2 regions of the Thalassobacillus hwangdonensis genome follow, and region 1 is predicted to be linked to the other one. Evidence: riboswitches for the same ligand, from Rfam matches in the RefSeq annotation. Region 1 holds a riboswitch; the other holds the start of a gene.
What was found. A riboswitch is a leader RNA that binds a small molecule or an ion and turns the genes downstream of it on or off. The one in region 1 is predicted to bind FMN.
Positions count from the first base shown of each region.

Region 1 (10,018 bases):
TCCTTTTTTAGTAACCCCCTAACATGGCGATTCTATTCATCAGATAGTGATCTTTGAAGGGAGGAAAACATCTAAAAATCAGATTTTCTGCATGCAAAAGGCACAGAGCAAATACTCTGTGCCTGGTTCAATCTTTTATCAGTCTTTTTGTATCCGTTCATAGGATCTTAACTGGTCGATTGCTTCAAGCGTTAGGATGGCCGACCATTCCATTTTTGCTTTTTCCCAATCCTCCTTGTAATCGTTCCATTCCCACGTTGGTTCGATGCAATGGGATTCTTTCAGGCGATCAGCCAGGAAGTCAAGATTCTTATTGATTTCCTCTACTGGGATGCCAAGCAACGATTCACCAGGATGTTGAATGAACTTCATTGGACTCGGTACGTAATCCTTCCATGCTTCCTGATCGTATCTTATTTGCTGCTTTACTGCACGTTCCAATTGCTCGTCAATTGTTGGAGAGCGAAGCTCAGGATGGAGTCGGAAAAAACGAAGGTAACAGTAGATTTCATGCTCGGATTCGAATGTTTGTAAATTCATTAAGTGATTTAGTGCAATGCGTTCCAATTCATCGATCGGAAGCTCTGTCACCATGTTCTTATAGCGCAGAAGGTAGCCGATGATCTCTGCAGAAGGATTCCCCCAATGAGCATCAATCCATGACATCCCATTTTCATGTACTGTCCACCAAAATGCGTGAGGATAGTCATTGACCTCAGGTGGTACAGCATACCAGCCGCTGCGATCAGCATGGAAACTTCGTTCAAGGTAGCGGATTGCCTCTTTGATCATTATCCGAGCGGAAGGGAGATGGTCATGATGGATAAGGGTTTGCAGTGCCACAGATGTTGCTAGTGGAGACGAAGCTGGCAGCCGGAAATCAGGTTCCAGTCCATGGCCGAACCCACCATCTTCATTTTGATAGCTTGCTAATGCACGGATGATTTCTTCTTCCCTTTCTCCGTGAAGCAGATGCTTCGCTTTCATTTTCTCTAAGGTTCGTCCCTCTTTGATAATGAATTGGAGACTTGCGTGATAGTCTTCTTCGGGTAGTACCTTCATTCGACAACCTCCTTCAAGTCATTAAGGATAATTTCGTGGAAAATGCTAAAATTCCTACCTCAAATGCAAACCATTTCGAAAATCGAGTGCTTTTCTTTAAAATAGAGTCGACAGAAAGTATAGGAGCGTGGATAAAATGGCAGAACATCATTTTCATTTAAAAGCAGATTGGCCGGGAGGACGGAACAATGTAGGGTCTATTAATGCTGGGAATTTACAGACGAAAATATCGATTCCCCCAGAAATGGATGGACCGGGAGTAGGCACGAATCCTGACGAAATGCTGCTTGGAGCTGCTGCAACGTGTTACATCATCAGCCTGGCTGCGATGATCGAACGGGCGGATTTGCCAATGCAGCGGATGGAATTAACCTCTGAAGGAATTGTAGAAGTAGTGGAGGGTGTCTTCACTTATAAAAAAATCATCCATCGACCTGTAGTAGTGCTTAAAAAAGGTGCTGCAATCAAAGATTTGACGAAACTTCAAAGGCTGGTGGACAAGGCAGAAGAAAGCTGCATGATCTCTAAAGCATTAAGAGGTAATGTGGAGTTGGAATTGGAAGCTGACCTTTCAATAGAAACATGAACATGCTACGCGTTTAAACTACACCGAAAAAGGTTATTACATCTTTAGAAGCGCAAGAGGAGGGTCGGCTGTGAAGTTGAAAGATCAATTGTTAGAAAAAGGGTACGATGTCATCGATATTCTGGTCATCGATGAAAATCAAGAGCAGAATACGATACCTGATATTACTCTGCACAAGGTGAATGATTTAGAATATAAATTATTCATTGAACCCGAATCCATCGAGTACCATCTTGAGGAAGAGAATCCATACTTCACCGCAAAGCAGCGAGAGGAAGACGGAGAGTCTCTTTTAGTGAAATGCTTTGTAATTGAATGGTAAGAAGGAGAATGTGTAGCGATGAAAAGCTGCACATTTTTTGTATAGAAGAAGGTATCACACTGTTAAAGGTTATGGGTCACATCATCAATCATCCTTACTGTATGGAATCCGTTTATTCCATTCGTTCAAACGTTTGTCCAACTCTTGTGAAATCTCAAGTACCTCAGCATGGGAACGGTTTTCCTTATAATATTTGTACATCTTTTTCCTTAATGCCTCAATTTCTACTTCTAAATTATTTCGTTTGGTCATATGTGATCTCCTTAGTGAATGAATCCAGTTCTGAAAATTTCCAATACTGTTGTCGAATAATAGTATACTAGGGAAATAGTCATGCAAAAATAGGTCCTAATGCTTATATTGTCTGTCTTGGTATGCTATCTTGTATATCCTTCTCCAAACTTTTTAAACGGCACCCTAAAATTTTTCATTCATTTGTCATTTAATTGAAATGTTGTGCATATATGTTAAACCGACAAAATCAGACAAAATGGTGGTAATTGTAAAAGAATTTGGTATAATATTCAGAAAATAGGATTTTTACCTGGAAAGGGTGTTTTTCATGGAAATGATGGAAGAACACGAAGCAAAAGTAGGCGATATCATTGCTTTCGAATTGCTTGGAGATCAAGTGAAGGGGAAAGTGATTCCTTCTTCCTGCAAAAGATGCATCATGGTAGATCTATCGATCATGGAAAATTTCAATGAAATTGAGTTCGAACATCAAAGGACGATTGTAGCGCCTGGAAAATACAAAGTATTGGAACAACGATAATAGTGCGACTACATAGAGATGGATAAGTAGAAGGAGACCGCTCACTGGTGAGCGGTCTCCTTTCCTGTTGATATCAGCTGACCTTGAATTTTCGAAGATTTTCTTTAAGATTATGAGCCAGGCGATTCAGATTCACAGAAGAAGACGTGACTTCCTCCATTGTCGCGGTCTGTTGTTCAATCGAAGCTGCGACTTCCTGCGTACTGGCCGATGTCTGTTCGGTAATCGCAGCGATTTCATTAATTAATTCGGTCATTTGTTTCGAGTTCGCATTTACACTTTCAGAAGTCTTCGAAACATCGTGAAGCTGCTTTGTGACATTCTGAATATCTTTTACGATAGCGTCGAACGAAGTTCCTGTCTCGTTGACCATGATGATTCCTTTGTTCACGATTTCAGTACCATCGTTCATTGACGCTACTGCTTTTGTCGTATCCGTCTGGATTTCAGCAATCAATTCATGGATGGTACCGGCTGCTTGTGCAGATTTTTCTGCAAGCTTTCTAATTTCATCTGCTACTACTGCGAAGCCTTTCCCGTGTTCACCAGCCCGGGCTGCTTCAATTGCAGCATTCAGACTTAAAAGGTTGGTCTGGTCGGCGATTTGTGTGATCACTTCGATGATATTTCCGATCTCATTCGATTTTTCTCCTAAAGCATTGATATCTTTGGAGGTCTGGCTGACCGAGCGTTGAACGAGGTTCATCTGTTCAATGGTTGCTTCTGCTTTTTGAATGCCTTCGCTTGCATTCTTACTTGAAGTATTAGATAAAGCTGCTACAGCTTGAATCGCCAGGGAGGAGCTCTCCATCTCTTTGGATATGTGAAGTGCGGAATCCCTCAGCTTCAATGCGCTTTGTGCCTGATTATCTGATCCCGCCACAACATCCTGGACAGTAGTGGAAATCTGTTCGATTGCACTGCTGTTCTGTTCTGCTCCCAGTTTAAGTTCTTCAGAGGAGGTTGATACCTGGGAAACTGTCTTATTTGCACTCTCAATCAATCCTCTCAGTTTAACAATCATTGTGTTGAACGCTTCCGATAATTGGCCGATTTCATCTTTCGAGTTCTTTTCGATCATGGTTGTGAGGTCCCCGTCTGCAGCATGGGAAGTGGCTTCCACCACTTTTGAAATTGGACGGATCACAAGTAGATGGATGAACAAGCTGATTATGACTGTCGTAATCAGCAAGGTTACCCCCGTGTTTATGTACACCCCGTAAATGCTGCTGACATTTCCATCCATGAGCGCATTCACATAGGAATTGATGAATGCTGAAATCGGTGAACTGATCAATAAGCTCAAAATTACTGCTGCAACTGTTTTGGTACGTAAGCTTATACCACCTGGTATTTTCATGCGTAGTCGCCTTGCTGGCTGCAGTGGGGCAGGTGCAGGATGAACGTTAACTTTTTCCATTGAATCAACCTCCATATTCATACTTTATTACTGGTTCTTTATACCCTCATTCTAAGATGAATAACCCACATCTTATATATCGACAATATTTTTTCAGAATAGATATAAAATAATGAATATTATAGTGGTAATAGATTCAATCACTTGAGAGTCGAGCGTTTCAAATTGCGAATCTTGAATTTTTCCTTTATATTGAGGGTAGACAATTGAATAATTCCTTCGGGGCAGGGTGGAAATCCCGGCCGGCGGTAATGAGCCATTCGCTCTCAGCCCGCGACGGGGAGGTTCTCAGCATAGATTTGTTGAAAAGGATGCAGCTTGCATCTGGATCTCCCCCTGATTTGGTGCAACTCCAAAGCCGACAGTGAAAGTCTGGATGGGAGAAGGAAACTGCGCATGTTTTTATAACTAAGGTCTGATTTTCTGGAAGTATGACCTTTTTTAAGCTTACGAAAAAACAAGAACATGACGATGCCCTGGAGAAGTATGTCTTCTTCAGGGTTTTTTTATACTTTAATAAAGTTTAACTTGCTAAGGGATAAAGTATAAGAAAATACTAAGGCTTTCGCCATAAGTTCTTGGCGACAAGCCAAGATTTTCTAATATGCTTTTTGTGAGGTGAGGGCATGAATCGTGATGAAAATTATATGCAATTGGCGATTGATATGGCCGAACGGACAATCGGGCAGACCTCGCCAAATCCAGCAGTGGCTGCGATTGTCGTCAACAACCTGCAGGTGGTCGGAGTAGGAGTCCATGTAAAGGCAGGTGAACCGCATGCAGAGGTCCATGCTTTGCGGATGGCAGGTGATAAAGCAAAAGGAGCAACCATTTACGTTACCCTTGAGCCGTGCAGTCACTATGGAAGAACCCCGCCATGTTCGAAGGCAGTCATTGATGCAGGGATTGAACGGGTAGTGATCGCTACTCAGGACCCTAATCCGAAGGTTGCTGGTAAAGGGGTTGAAATGCTGAGAGAAGCAGGGTTGGAAGTGGAAACCGGTATTTTGAAAGAGAAGTCTGACCGTTTGAATGATGCTTTTTTTCACTATATCCAATCTGGTGAGCCGTATGTGTATTTGAAAACGGCGATGAGTCTCGATGGAAAGATCGCTACTTCTACTGGTGAAAGCCAATGGATTACAGGAGAAGAAGCCAGGCAGGATGGACACACCTATCGTCATCGCAGTGATGCGATTCTTGTGGGGATCGGAACTGTTTTAGCCGATGACCCTTCGCTAACGACAAGGCTTGATGGTGAAGGTGCAAATCCTGTCCGAGTAATTATGGATACAAACTTGAAGACGCCTCTTCAATCGAAAGTGTGTAAGGATGATGCCGCCCCGACCATCCTATTTACAGGTAATGAGGTTGATCCGGATAGAGTGGAGAAGTATAACGAAATTCCCCACGTGGAAGTAATTCAGTTGTCTACTCCAACTGTCGAGGTATCTGAGGTGCTTAAGCAGTTAGGGCAAAAGAGGATCACCTCGCTTCTGGTAGAAGGAGGAGGCACCGTCGCTGACGCTTTCGTCCGAGCCGGAAAAGTGAATCAGCTCATTTCCTACATTGCTCCAAAATTAATTGGAGGGAAAGAGGCATTGACGCCACTTGAGGGAACAGGGTTCCAACGATTACAGGATGCAATGAATTTGAAAGTTATTTCTACTGAAATGCTTGGTGAAGATATAAAGATCATAGCAATCCGTAAGGGAGGTTGATTCTATTGTTTACAGGAATCGTAGAGGAGATCGGGAAGATCAAAGAGATCAAGGCAAAGAGTGAAGCGATGGAACTGGCTGTCGAAGCGGACATGATCGTCGAAGATGCCCATCTTGGAGACAGTATCTCCATCAACGGTGTATGTTTGACGATAACGAAATTCGACCGGAAGGTGCTGTTTTTTGATGTCATGCCGGAAACCTATCATGCGACTAATCTGAATGAACTTGCTAAAGGAAGCAGGGTCAATTTGGAGAGAGCGATGGCAGCGGGCGGACGGTTCGGTGGGCACCTTGTATCAGGCCACATCGATGGGACAGGTGAAATAAAGAAAAAAACCAAACGATCTAACGCTGTCTATTATGAAATTGAACTGTCCGATGACCTCGCTGGATTCTTCGTATATAAAGGTTCGATTGCAGTGGATGGTACCAGCCTCACGGTTTTCGGTGTCGAAGGGAATACAGTGACAATTTCACTTATTCCGCACACCATGGAGTACACAGTGCTCGGTGCCAAGGATGCTGGGGATAAAGTGAATATCGAGTGTGACATGATCGGCAAGTACGTTGCCCACTTCCTTTCGAAAGGGAAGGATCGGGGAAACAGTAGCAGCACGATGACGAAGGCTTTTTTGAGTGAAAATGGATTTGCATAAACATCAAAGAGGTGATGGAGAATGTTTGATACGATTGAGCAGGCATTAGAAGATTTGAAACAGGGGAAAGTGGTCATCGTCTGTGATGATGAAGATCGTGAGAATGAAGGTGATTTGATCGGTCTTGCAGAATATGCGACTCCTGAGATGATCAACTTTATGATCACATATGGAAAAGGGCTGGTGTGTACACCGGTAAGCCAGGAGATTGCAGACCGTTTGAACCTGTTTCCGATGGTAGAGCGAAACACAGATTCTCATGAAACTGCCTTTACGGTAAGTATTGATCACAAGCGTACTACTACCGGAATTTCTGCTGCAGAGCGCGCGCTGACAATCAACGAATTGCTGAACGAAGCTTCTACTGCGGATGATTTCAATAAACCTGGCCATATTTTCCCGCTGTTAGCCAAGCAAGGCGGAGTACTGCGTCGTGCAGGCCATACCGAGGCTGCGGTTGATCTCGCGAAGCTTTCGGGTTCAGAGGAAGCTGGTGTCATCTGTGAAATCATTAAAGATGATGGAACGATGGCTCGTGTACCTGATTTAAGAAAAATGGCCGATCAATTCGGTTTGACGATGGTCACGATTGCTGACTTGATTCACTACCGTAACCAAAACGAAACCCATGTGAAACGTGAAGTGGAAATCAAACTTCCTACTGCATATGGTGATTTCAGAGCTGTGGGCTATTCCAACGATATTGATTATCGTGAACATGTTGCACTTGTGAAAGGTGAGATCAAAGAAGGTGAACCTACGATGGTCCGCGTGCACTCAGAATGCTTAACCGGGGATGTATTCGGCTCTTATCGATGCGATTGTGGACCCCAACTTCATGCAGCGCTGAGCCAAATCGAAGAGAACGGCAGTGGCGTTCTGCTGTATATGCGTCAGGAAGGCCGTGGAATCGGATTGTTGAATAAGATGCATGCGTATAAGCTTCAGGAAGAAGGGCTCGACACCGTTGAAGCCAACAAAAAATTGGGGTTTGCACCTGACTTAAGGGATTATGGCATTGGTGCACAGATTTTGAAGGATTTGGGCATCACTAAGCTGCGTTTGTTGACGAACAACCCTAGGAAGATTTCCGGTCTGGGCGGTTACGGCCTTGAAGTTGAAGAAAGACTTCCTATTCAAATGCCAACTCGTGAGGAAAATGAAAAATACCTGAAAACGAAACAATCCAAACTAGGCCACCTTTTCCATTTTTAAATTGTGATCACACTTGATTTGCATAGGATGATTTCAATCGTTTGGGAGCTTTAAGGAGCGTTGGGAAAGGACTCGCTTTCCTGTGGGGGAACTGGCAAGCCTCCTCAGGCTGTGCCTTCCGGGGTCTTGCCTAGCTCCTTATCCCACGGGAGTCTCGACCTTTCCCAACGCTCCTTACCATATTAAGAGTTCGAAATCTCTTTTGAAATTACTAATGTTAATTATGGAAAAGTAGATCAAGTTTACCTTTGCAACATTTTATTCTGGGGTAGTTTCGAGTAACTTAATCTTGTATGATGGTTGGCAAAACGGTGAGACTCCCGCGGGAATGGATTGGCTGGCAAGACCCCACAGAGCGTAAGCTCGAGGAGGCTTGACGTCATCCCCGCAGGAAAGCGAATCGTTTTGCCGACCCTCATCCACTCAATCAATGTCTCGAAACTAATAGAACTTATAATGAATCAACTAAAGAAACAAATATTAAGGAGGATCATTCATGGTAAAACATTATGAAGGACATTTAGTAGGAACGGATCTTAGAGTAGGGATCGTTGTCGGGCGATTCAACGATTTCATCACAAGCAAACTATACGAAGGAGCACTGGATGCATTAAAGCGCCACGGTGTTAACATGGATCAAGTGGAATCCGCTTGGGTACCGGGTGCTTTTGAAATCCCGATGATTGCAGATAAGATGGCAGCATCCGGGAAATATGATGCAGTGATCACGCTCGGGGCAGTCATCCGAGGATCCACTCCACATTTCGATTACGTGTGTAATGAAGCTGCGAAAGGCGTCTCCCAGGCGTCTTCGAAAAACGGAATCCCTGTCATTTTCGGTGTCATCACGACTGACACGATCGAACAGGCGATTGAACGTGCTGGAACAAAAGCAGGGAATAAAGGCTGGGAAGCTGCAACCGCAGCTATTGAAATGGGTAACCTTACAAAAATGCTCAGCGAATAAACGAACTTGGAGCTCATGCTTATAGCATGGGCTCCTTTTTAGCACTTTAAGAAAGTTTAACTTTTTTAAAGGGATAAAGTATAAGAAAATACTAAGGCTTTCGCCATAAGTACTTGGCGACAAGCCAAGTTCTAACCTATCCAAAGTTTAATATGCTCCTGTTTGGATATAAAATCATGGATAGAAGGAAGGTGGGACAATGGGAACAATCGCTGTCTGGTTTCGAAAGGATCTAAGGCTGAATGATCAAACGGCACTTTCCCAAGCACTTCAAACGTTAGATAAAAATGATCAGATTCTTGCTGTTTTTCATATTCATCCTGCATTGACCGAGAATTTCTCAATACGCCATGATTACTTTTTCCAAACACTACGAACATTCGTAGAGGCCTGTAATAAAGCTGGGATGCCGGTTCACTTCATCAATGGGTCTCTAGAGGAAGGGTTCACACATCTGACCAGTGAGGTTGAGGACCTCGAAGCAATCTACTTCAATGAAGATGAAGTCGGGTACGGGAAAAAGCGCGACGAAGAGGCAATGAAATGGCTTGATGACCATGAAGTTCCTTATCGCACCTTCATTGACCACCATATCCATGGTGCAGGTGAAATTAAGAAGGCGGATGGAGATCCTTATCTAGTATTCACTCCATACTTTAAGAAGTGGAAAACCAGGAAAAAGCCTTCCATCCAAAAGGTCGATCATCAAAAGCTGAAGAAACAAGGTGCTGATCTGACAGAAGCCTTCAAGGATGGATACGATACTTATCAAAAGATGCTGAAGAAATGTACACATGATTGGAAAGCCTTGGGCGAAACGTGTGCAATGGAACGACTGAAGCAATTCATTGATGAGAGAATTTATGACTATGAGAAGAAACGAGACTTTCCGGCTTTGAATGGAACGAGCAGGCTTTCACCTTATCTAAAGACAGGAGCACTTTCACCGAGAACCATCTATCACCAGATTGGGGAGGAGGTAGACCATCGGAAGAACCTTGAAGGGGTGGACACCTTTGTGTCTGAACTGGCATGGAGAGATTTTTACTCGATGGTCTACCACTACCATCCTGACTGCAAAGATAAAGAAATCATCGAAAAGTATCGTGGACTGGATTGGAACACGGATGAAGCAATGTTTGAAAAGTGGAAGGATGGACAGACAGGCTTTCCGTTGATTGATGCTGCCATGACGCAATTAAATGAACGAGGGTGGATGCATAATCGCCTGCGGATGGCTACGGCTTCCTTTTTGACAAAGGACTTGTTGATGGATTGGCGTAAAGGGGAG
Region 1 is NZ_JBHTKL010000005.1:591,135-601,152, forward strand. It holds gene ACFQ2J_RS12465 (hypothetical protein) at 139-1,062, opposite strand; gene ACFQ2J_RS12470 (OsmC family protein) at 1,199-1,648, shown strand; gene ACFQ2J_RS12475 (hypothetical protein) at 1,719-1,970, shown strand; gene ACFQ2J_RS12480 (aspartyl-phosphate phosphatase Spo0E family protein) at 2,055-2,222, opposite strand; gene ACFQ2J_RS12485 (DUF2187 family protein) at 2,533-2,745, shown strand; gene ACFQ2J_RS12490 (methyl-accepting chemotaxis protein) at 2,819-4,165, opposite strand; FMN riboswitch at 4,377-4,557, shown strand; gene ribD (bifunctional diaminohydroxyphosphoribosylaminopyrimidine deaminase/5-amino-6-(5-phosphoribosylamino)uracil reductase RibD) at 4,792-5,886, shown strand; gene ribE (riboflavin synthase) at 5,892-6,545, shown strand; gene ACFQ2J_RS12505 (bifunctional 3,4-dihydroxy-2-butanone-4-phosphate synthase/GTP cyclohydrolase II) at 6,567-7,760, shown strand; gene ribH (6,7-dimethyl-8-ribityllumazine synthase) at 8,257-8,727, shown strand; gene ACFQ2J_RS12515 (cryptochrome/photolyase family protein) at 8,927-10,018, shown strand, end outside.

Region 2 (10,018 bases), 550 kb from region 1:
CAGAAATATATAGGTGCGAGAAACTGATTGATCAGGAGGGAAGGTAATGAAAGTGCGTGGATTGAACCATCTGATGTTCTCTGTCTCAGATTTGGAAAGATCGATCGATTTTTATAGGAAAGTATTCGATGCAAGGCTGTTGGTGAAAGGTAGGACGACTGCCTATTTCGATCTTGCTGGGATGTGGCTTGCTTTGAATGAAGAAACCGATATCCCGCGGAATGAAATCCATCAGTCCTATACGCATCTGGCTTTTACTGTGGAAGCCTATGATCTTCCTGATCTACATAAGAAGCTGGATGCTTTGGGAGTGAACATCCTTCAAGGTCGTACGAGAGATGAACGGGATAAAGCATCCATCTATTTCACCGATCCGGATGGACATAAGTTTGAATTTCATACTGGAACTCTTGAGGATCGCCTGAGTTATTATAAGGATTCGAAACCGCATATGACTTTTTATTAAGAAGAGAGGGATTGAGATGGCAAGCTTGACGGGAATCACTTTTCAAGTAAGGGTAACAGATTTTGAAGAAGGTATTCGATGGTATCGGCTGCTTTTCAACAGGAAACCGGATTTTATTCCGCACGAAGACTTTGCGGAATGGGAAATGGTAGAAGGGACTTGGCTCCAGGTCGCAAAAGGGAAACCAGCGGAAGGTAGTGGTCCGTTGAGGCTTGGTGTCGAGAATATTAAAAAAGAACGTTCCAGATTGATGGACCAGTTGAATCTTGAATTAGAAGCTGTCAACACAAGAGAAGGAGTACCAGCTGCATGGCTTTCATTTGAGGATCCTTATGGAAACCGACTCGGTTTGTTTCAGGATTTGGAAAAACGTCCATTTCGAGAAGGTGAACAAGGATGAAGCGACTGAAGGAGATATTGGAAACAGACGATTTGGAACAAGCACATGTACATATTATTGATTTGCTGGAATCCCATCCTGATGATGCAAATGTCCGTTTCCAAATCGCTTCTGCCCATGATGCGTGTGGGTTTGAAAGAGAAGCGATTCGCCATTATTCAGACGCATTGAAAATCGGATTGGAGAATGAAGTGGAACAGCAGGCATACATACAGTTAGGAAGCAGTTACCGTTGTATCGGTATGTATGAGAAGGCGGAGCAGCTATTGGAAGAAGGATTGAAAAAGCACCCGGAAAACGCGGCGATGAAGGCGTTTATGGCAATGACGAAGTACAACTTACATAAAAATAAAGCGTCTCTGCAGTTGTTATTCTCTGTCATATTAAATCAGGATAACACTGACCCGTGGATCCTGAAATACAAGCAGGCGCTGCTTTTCTATGCTGACCGGATCGATGATACATGGCAGACGGAGGAATAATAAACAGAAAGTTGGAGCACAAGTGGAACTGAACTTTACTGAGATACCTGAGGGAGAAAGGCTACCTTATTTGCCTTATTTACTGATGGCAGACGAATCTCCTGAAATCATCAAGCCCTATATTGACCTTGGAGACTTGTTCGCGCTCGGCATTCAAAGAGAAGTGGCTGGAGTTATGCTCTATATACCTGTTGATTCTCACACGATAGAACTTAAGAATATTGCAATCAAGGAAGCATTTCGTGGAAAAGGTATCGGGAAAAAGGCCATTGATTACGCTTGTACGTACTACAACAATGCCGGTTATGAAACGTTGAGGGTAGGTACGGCAAATTCAAGTATTGAAAATCTAGCTTTCTACCAGCGGGCAGGTTTCCGGATGACGGGTGTGATAAAGGACTTTTTCCTTCAGTACCCCGAACCGATTTATGAAAATGGCATTCGTGCACTTGATATGATTCTGTTTGAAAGAAGCCTGGGGTAGGAGGGGTTTTATGTACACAGGAATCATCCTTTATCAACGATTCAGCGAATACGAACTATCTGTATTGCTTTCTGTTCTGAGCCAAGGTAATAAACCTGTAAGATACATCGGCTTGGACAGCACTACTGTGCAGGGGGAAGCTGGATTGACGTGTGTGACACAATCCAAGGTCTCTGACTTACCTATTGATGAACTGGACAGTGTCGTTCTTCCTGGAGTGGAAGATTTCCAGCATCTGGTCGGTCATCAAGGGTTGATCGATTTTTTGAAACATGTCCAAAAAGAAAACATGCCGATCGGGGCAATTTCAAGCGCCCCTTATTTCTTAGCAATGAGTGGACTTTTGGATGGGTATCGTTATACGACAGGACTGACCGAAGAACAGAGAATGTTTCTAGGCACATTCCAGGAGGATAACTATATCGATGCACCAACTGTCCAAGATGGTAATATCGTCACTGCCAAAGGTGCTGCATTCATTGATTTTGCGATTACATATGGAAAACTCCTTCAGTTGGAATTCAATGAAAGCTGGTATCGGTAACCAATTTTCACTTGAGCCATATGATAAGTACATCTATTGAAATGCCTATAAAATGAACAACCATTCATTTTTTCAAGCAAAAGTATTGTAGATTCATAGAGTTAGGTATAAAATAGTGGTACAGCATAATATCGATTCCATCTTCGGGGCAGGGTGAAATTCCCGACCGACGGTGATGGGTGTAATGCCCTTAGTCCGTGACCCGTGAGGCTTTGCCGAGCGGTGGACCTGGTGAAAATCCGGGACCGACAGTTACAGTCTGGATGGGAGAAGATGTCGAGTGAAAAGAAGGTACCTTAACGTACCTCTAGTTTCCTATGACTTCATTTATTAAACTCCCCCGAAGCGTAATAAGCGCATCGGGTTTTTTAATGAAAAAGAATAGACGGAAGCTTTTCGCTCACCTTCATCGGGATGTGAATCGGAGCTGAAGATGAAGGGAGAGATCGATGATGAACCAATCATCAAAGTTATTCAAGTTGATCGTTTTAGCTATTTTCGGAACAATGTCGATGGTACTGATGTTCCTGAACTTCCCACTGCCGTTTCTGCCGCAGTATTTAAAAGTGGATTTTAGTGAAGTGCCGGCATTGATTGCTGCCATCCTGTTCACACCGGCAGCCGGAGTAATCGTAGAGGGATTGAAGAATTTGTTATATCTCATCTACACAGGTGCGGGTGACCCAGTTGGGGTTGTTGCGAATTTTGCAGCAGGAGTCTTATTCGTCGTACCAGTAGCTATGCTCTACCATAAAGTGAAGAGCACGAAAGGATTAGTTTCCGGGCTTGTTACTGGAACGGTTGTCATGGCACTGGGAATGTCAGTGTTGAACTATTTCATCATATTGCCTGCGTATAGCTGGTTCATGGGCTGGGAGACGATGAGCGCCCAGGTGAAATGGGTGACCGTAGTTGCTGCAATCCTGCCTTTCAATGCATTGAAAGGGATCATTGTTGCGCTATTGTTCGTACCATTATTTGCGAAACTCCAGCCATGGATGAGACAGAAACGATTGAACGTAACCTAATAAAAAGCCAATAAAAAAGAGTAAGGAAGTGGCCTGAGCCACATTCCTTACTCTTTTTCCATTTCTTCTTGTTCTTCCACAGTATAGCGGGCTGTAGGCATTGCCTCCAAACGCTCAAGTGGAATTTCTTTTCCTGATTTTTCACTTTTACCATAGGTGCCTTCTTCAATTTTCTTCAATGCATCTTCGATATCCATCATTCGTTCACGTGCCTGTTCATAAAAGGTCTGCTCTTTCGCACGTTCGAATTGATCTGTACCGGAATTAGCGGGGTGATCCTGAACACTGGATAATTCACCAGTTTCATCGTTCTGATAAGTTTCTTTGGCTTCATCATTGTGATAGTCCTCTAGTTCGGCCTCTGTTTCTTTTTTCATGGTTACAAGTTTCTCTTTGAATTGCTGCAATTGTTTATCGGATAACATTGTGAAGTCTCCTCCCTGTTTCAGGAATTATTTACAGGAACTACTCCAATCGTACAACGCGATGTGCAAAGCAATACGTTCTCTTCATCCGTGATTTCGATCGTCCACACCATTGTATTCCTGCCTATGTGTACAGGTAAGGCGGTTGCGGTCACCAAACCGTCTCGCTTACTTTTGATGTGGTTGGCATTGATTTCAAGTCCGAAAGCGCGGTGGGTCTGGAGGTCGATATTCGCTACAGCACCGATGCTCGCTGCTGATTCAGCCAATGCTACATTCGCGCCACCGTGCAGATAGCCAAGTGGCTGGTGGGTCGAAGCATTGACAGGCATCGTCATCACGACTTTATCCTTTTCTAGTGTGACAACTTCCATTCCCAGTGCTTCCATCATCGTGTTGGAAAAAGATAGTTCCATCGTTCATCATCCTTTTGTAAGTATTTCCCCAGATATGTATCTTAAAACATGGGTGAGGGGAGGTATGCGTTGTAATCAGATATGAAAAAAGCGGCATCGGTGTGCCGCTGATCTCAGAGAGGAAAATATAATTGAATCAGTAATGATAAGCCGAGCAAAGCTCCGTAAATTGTGTTGGTCTGTGCAGTGGCTTTCATAGCAGGCATCATTTCAAGTGGCATCGACTTTCCTATAAAACCTTTCACTGCTTTGATGGCTTTCTTGATGCTCAGCAATGTCAGCAGACTCCACAATGGCAGCATTCCAACTGCAATGAATACAATTGTCAGCCCGTAAGCAAGTACGAACATTGTCGCCAGAAAATAAATCGCATTTTTTCTTCCAAGCAGGATTGCAATCGTCTTTCTCCCGTTTTTCTTATCCCCATCCAAATCTCTGATGTTATTTGCAAGCAGGATTGCACCTACGAAGATGGCTACAGGTATGGATACCCAGAGTACAGTAGCGGTGATTTGAAGTAAATGGATATAATAGCTGATGCCAATGATGACTGTACCCATGAAAAAGCCGGCAACAATTTCTCCGAATGGTGTATAAGCGATTGGGTATGGTCCGCCTGTGTACAAGTAGCCGAAAAGCATGGAGACCAAGCCGATCCCAGCAATCCACCAGCTGGAGGATGCACAAATATAGATTCCTAGAAGCATTGCAATACCGAAGAATCCTAGTGCAAGTCCAAGGACTGTTCGAGGTGAGATACCATCACGTACGATTGTGCCACCTATTCCGACTGACTGTTCATTATCAAGGCCGCGTTTGAAGTCATAATATTCATTGAACATATTGGTTGCTGCCTGAATGAGCAAGGAAGCGAGCAGCATTGCAGCAAACAATGGAAGGTCGACGTTTCCATCGAGTGCAGCCAGCATGGTTCCAACAAAGACGGGTACGAATGCGGCCGTCAGTGTATGGGGACGTAAAAGTCGCCACCAAACCTGGAATCCTTCTTTTTCATTCAGCGATGATTTAATGTTAGGTTGTGCAGGGTTCATGATCTTTTTCTCCTTCATCTTGTAACGGTAGTGATACTAATCAATCTTAAGTGTATGGAAACAGGGAAATCGTGTCAATATCAGTGATTGGAATCAATAGGAAGTAAGCCTTTCTTGAGTCGGAGCGGAAAAGGGAATAAAATAGAGGAGGAGCCTTTTGGAATGGCTATGACTGTCGTTTTTCCAAAGGGTTTATTATAATGGTCTTGTGACTTTTTATTTCAAAATAATAACATTCCTGATTTTCAGGAGGGAACCCTATGATTTTAACGAAAAATGCAACACGCGATGAAGTAATTCAACAGGTATTGACGGAGGCGGTGCGTACCAGTGAACCTCAGCTGATCAGCCTCGTTGAAAAAATAGATCCGATCGATCCCTTTCTTTTCTATGCAGAAGGAACAACGATTGCTGACCACCGTACATTTTGGAAAAGTGCGGAAGGGGATGTTGTCATTGCTGGCGTCGGTAGTGTCACGCGTCTACGGGCGAGCAAGGGAGATAGATTCACAGAATTAGAGAATCAATGGAAATCATTGATGGAAGAAGCAGTCGTCTATGATCAGTACGATCAGAAAGGTACAGGACCTGTAGCACTTGGAGGATTCAGTTTCGATCCTAAGAAAAAAAGAACAGAGCTGTGGAAGAACTTTCCTGACCACCAGATGACCGTTCCTTCCTATTTGCTGACTAAAAATGGGAGCGAGCATTATTTTACAATCAATGCGCTCGTGTTTCCTGATGATCATAAAGAACAGCTGAAGTTCCAATGGGACCAGGATCGTGAACGTCTCCTTTCTGCGACAAGTCACGACTTTATTCCCCCGGAAATAATCGCAAAGGAAGAAATCGATCCGGAAGAGTGGAAGCAATCCGTAAAGAAGGCTACTGAAGATATTCTTAACGGTAAGCTGGACAAAGTTGTCTTAGCGCGAGAGCTGCAGTTGGTATTTGATGAAAAAATCGATCCTGCTCAAGTTCTGCAGCACCTGGAGGATTCCCAGTCCAACAGTTATCTGTTCGCGATCGAGAGTGATGGCGATTATTTCGTAGGTGCCACACCTGAACGGCTCGTGAAGGTTGAAAACCGTGAGCTCACTTCAGCATGTCTTGCAGGAACAGTGCCAAGAGGAGCTACGGACGAGGAAGATCGACTTTTAGGTGAATCGTTATTGAACGATGAAAAGAACCTTGAAGAGCATGGATACGTTGTGCAAATGATACGCGACGCCGTGGAGGCTTGCAGTGAGGAAGTGGATATTCCGGAACATCCGGTTTTATATCCTCTGAAAAATTTGCAGCATTTGTACACGCCTGTACATGCGAAGTTGAACGAAGAGCATACGTTGCTCGATGTCGTTTCAAGGCTGCACCCTACACCTGCGCTTGGCGGGTTGCCGTCTGCTGATGCCGTCGATTATATCAGGGGAAAAGAACAGTTGGATCGAGGCTGGTACGCTGGTCCAGTAGGCTGGTTCGATTCAAGGCAGAATGGTGAGTTCGCCGTTGCCATCCGTTCCGCATTGTTACGTAAGGATCGAGCGTCCCTATTTTCCGGCTGTGGAGTCGTAAAAGACTCTATTCCGGAGGATGAATATGAAGAAACAGCAGTCAAGCTCATGCCGATGCTGTCAGTCTTAGGAGGAGCACCATGGACCACACTGAAACAATGACACGATATATTGCTGCATTCATTCAAAGTCTAGTTGAAGCCGGCTTGAAGGATGTAGTCATTTCACCAGGATCAAGGTCGACGCCACTTGCGATGACATGCGCTGAACACCCTGAAGTCAATCATTGGGTGAATCTCGATGAACGTTCTGCAGGTTTCTTTGCCTTAGGTATCGCGAAAGAGCAGCAACTGCCGGTTGCCTTGATATGTACGTCCGGGACGGCTGCAGCAAATTACTATCCTGCAATCGTAGAGGCCTATTACAGTAGAATTCCTTTGGTTGTCCTGACCGCTGATCGGCCTCATGAATTGCGTGATACTGGAGCACCTCAGGCAATTGAACAGATTAAGCTGTATGGAGATTATGTGAAATGGTTTCATGATCTTGCGTTACCTGAGGCACAGCCATCCATGCTTAACTATGCTGCACGAACCGCTGCTCGTGCTGTCCACGAGGCGGAGCATGGGAATAGCGGTCCTGTTCACATCAACATCCCGCTGAGAGAGCCGTTAGTACCTGACTTTACACTTTCAGAATTATGGAAGCCGCTGGCGATTGAACCGCCTCTTACAGGGAAACGGAAACTTGGTGAACAGGAAGTTGAATGGCTTCTTAAACAATTGGACGGTAAACATAACGGCCTTCTCGTAGTTGGACCGCAAACCGATCCGGCTTTAGGAGCCTCTGTCGATGAACTTGCTACAAAGTGTAATCTTCCGGTACTTGCTGATCCATTGTCAGGCATACGTGCGGGGCAACATGGTAAAGCGAACATCATTGAAACGTACGATGCCATCCTGAAGTCAAAAAGATTGAAAGAGGCTCTCCGTCCGGATTTCATCATCCGCTTCGGTGCTATGCCTATATCTAAAGCATATTTGCAATGGCTGCAGACTTTGGATGAAACGAACCAAATCGTTGTCGAATCCGAAGCAGGCTACCGAGAACCATCCGGAACACAAACGACGTTCCTCTACGGGGATAGCACAAATTTATGTGAAATGTTGAGCTCTTCAATGGATGAACAACATAAAAGCTCTGGAGAATGGCTGGAAAAGTGGCAGTCGATGAATCGTACGGCAAAAGATTTTCTTCTGACGAAGAGTGACCGCGAGTTGAATGAAGGACATGTCGTGTCAGAACTGTCGTCTCTTATGCCGGAAGAATCGATCCTGTTTGCTGGTAACAGCATGCCAATCAGAGATGTCGATACCTTTTTCATGACAACTCCTAAGAATATCGCCATCATGGCAAATCGAGGCGGGAATGGAATAGATGGGGTAACATCTGCTGCGCTTGGAGCAGGAGTGTACGGTAAACCGGTGACACTGCTGATCGGTGACTTATCGTTTTTTCATGATATGAACGGGTTGATGGCAGCTAAACAATATGGATTGAATCTTACTGTCGTACTCATTAACAATGATGGCGGGGGAATCTTCTCCTATCTTCCACAGGCAGCTCATCCGAAGCATTTCCAGTCGCTCTTTGAGACGCCTATGGGGCTTGATTTCAAAAAAGCAGTTGAACTCTACGATGGAAGCTATCATTCTGTCGACAACTGGGATGCATTCGATAACGCAGTCCGTGCAAGCTATCATGGGGAAGGTCTGCATGTCGTCGAGGTAAGGACCAACAAGGCAGATAATGTTTCCTTCCATAAAGCTAAATGGAAGACGATTGAAGAAATGCTTATACAGCAACTGGAAGGTTGATTGAATTGTTCTATGAGGTAAATGGTACAAGCTATTGGGTTGAGGAGAGCGGTGAAGGAGAGCCGATCGTCTTTTTGCATGGCTTCACTTCCAGCTCAAAGACTTGGGAAACGGTGTTGCCCTATATCCGTGATGATTATCGCAAAATTGTAGTCGATCTTCCCGGACACGGCTGCACCACCAGTCACAATGGAATGCCTGATACGATGGAAGCGCTGTGTGAGGAATTGGCCCAATTGCTTCAACAGTTAGGGGTCGATCGGACCTCCCTTGTCGGATATTCTATGGGAGGCAGAACAGCCCTGTCCTTTGCAGTCACTCACCCTGAGCTTGTCGATAAGCTTGTCCTTGCAAGCGCCTCCCCGGGCCTTGACTCTACAGAGGAACAACTGGCTCGTCAGGCAAAGGATGAGACACTTGCGCAGTTCATCGAAAAAGAAGGAATCGAAGCATTCGTCAGTTACTGGGAAAACATCCCGCTTTTCCGGACCCAGAAGCAGCTGCCACCCGATGTGCGTGAAAAAGTGAGAAAAGAACGCATCGATCAGTCAGCTGCAGGTTTAGCAGCATCGCTTCGCAGTGTAGGAACGGGCGTGCAGCCTTCATGGTGGTCGAAGCTCGGAGAACTGGAATTACCTACTTGCCTGATCGTCGGGGAACTCGATGATAAGTTCGTCCGTATCAACAAAAGGATGCTGGATGAACTGAAACAAGCTGAAATGCATGTCGTTCCAGGCGTCGGCCATGCGGTCCATGTAGAAACCCCACGAGTTTTTGCTGAACATGTCAACAAATTCATGGTACAATAGGAAAGTGAAATCGCTATAAAGGAGGATACATTCATGGCAATTGAATGGGTAAACGAACGTAAATACGAAGATATACTTTATGAAACGTATGATGGAATTGCAAAAATCACAATCAATCGTCCGGAAGTACGTAATTCGTTCCGTCCAAAGACGGTTACTGAATTGATTGATGCATTTGCATGGGCTCGTGATGATTCCAATATTGGTGTAATCGTGCTTGCCGGTGCTGGCGATGATGCATTCTGTGCTGGTGGAGACCAGAAAGTGCGTGGTCATGGCGGATACGTAGGAGATGACCAGATTCCACGTCTGAATGTACTTGATTTACAGCGTCTGATCCGTGTCATCCCTAAACCGGTTGTAGCAATGGTATCCGGTTATGCAATTGGTGGCGGACATGTACTACATATCGTCTGTGACTTGACGATTGCTGCGGATAACGCTATCTTCGGTCAGACCGGCCCTAAAGTCGGAAGCTTTGATGCCGGATATGGTGCTGGACTGCTTGCACGTATGGTAGGGCA
Region 2 is NZ_JBHTKL010000005.1:1,145,429-1,155,446, forward strand. It holds gene ACFQ2J_RS15190 (hypothetical protein) at 1-27, shown strand, start outside; gene fosB (metallothiol transferase FosB) at 47-466, shown strand; gene ACFQ2J_RS15200 (VOC family protein) at 483-866, shown strand; gene ACFQ2J_RS15205 (tetratricopeptide repeat protein) at 863-1,348, shown strand; gene ACFQ2J_RS15210 (GNAT family N-acetyltransferase) at 1,308-1,832, shown strand; gene ACFQ2J_RS15215 (DJ-1/PfpI family protein) at 1,843-2,376, shown strand; FMN riboswitch at 2,512-2,655, shown strand; gene ACFQ2J_RS15220 (ECF transporter S component) at 2,826-3,404, shown strand; gene ACFQ2J_RS15225 (TraR/DksA C4-type zinc finger protein) at 3,452-3,829, opposite strand; gene ACFQ2J_RS15230 (hotdog fold thioesterase) at 3,850-4,245, opposite strand; gene ACFQ2J_RS15235 (1,4-dihydroxy-2-naphthoate polyprenyltransferase) at 4,359-5,297, opposite strand; gene ACFQ2J_RS15240 (isochorismate synthase) at 5,558-6,970, shown strand; gene menD (2-succinyl-5-enolpyruvyl-6-hydroxy-3-cyclohexene-1-carboxylic-acid synthase) at 6,949-8,685, shown strand; gene menH (2-succinyl-6-hydroxy-2,4-cyclohexadiene-1-carboxylate synthase) at 8,691-9,494, shown strand; gene menB (1,4-dihydroxy-2-naphthoyl-CoA synthase) at 9,528-10,018, shown strand, end outside.
Region 2: linked by a shared signal. The riboswitch ahead of ACFQ2J_RS15220 (ECF transporter S component) and the one ahead of ribD (bifunctional diaminohydroxyphosphoribosylaminopyrimidine deaminase/5-amino-6-(5-phosphoribosylamino)uracil reductase RibD) in region 1 are both predicted to bind FMN.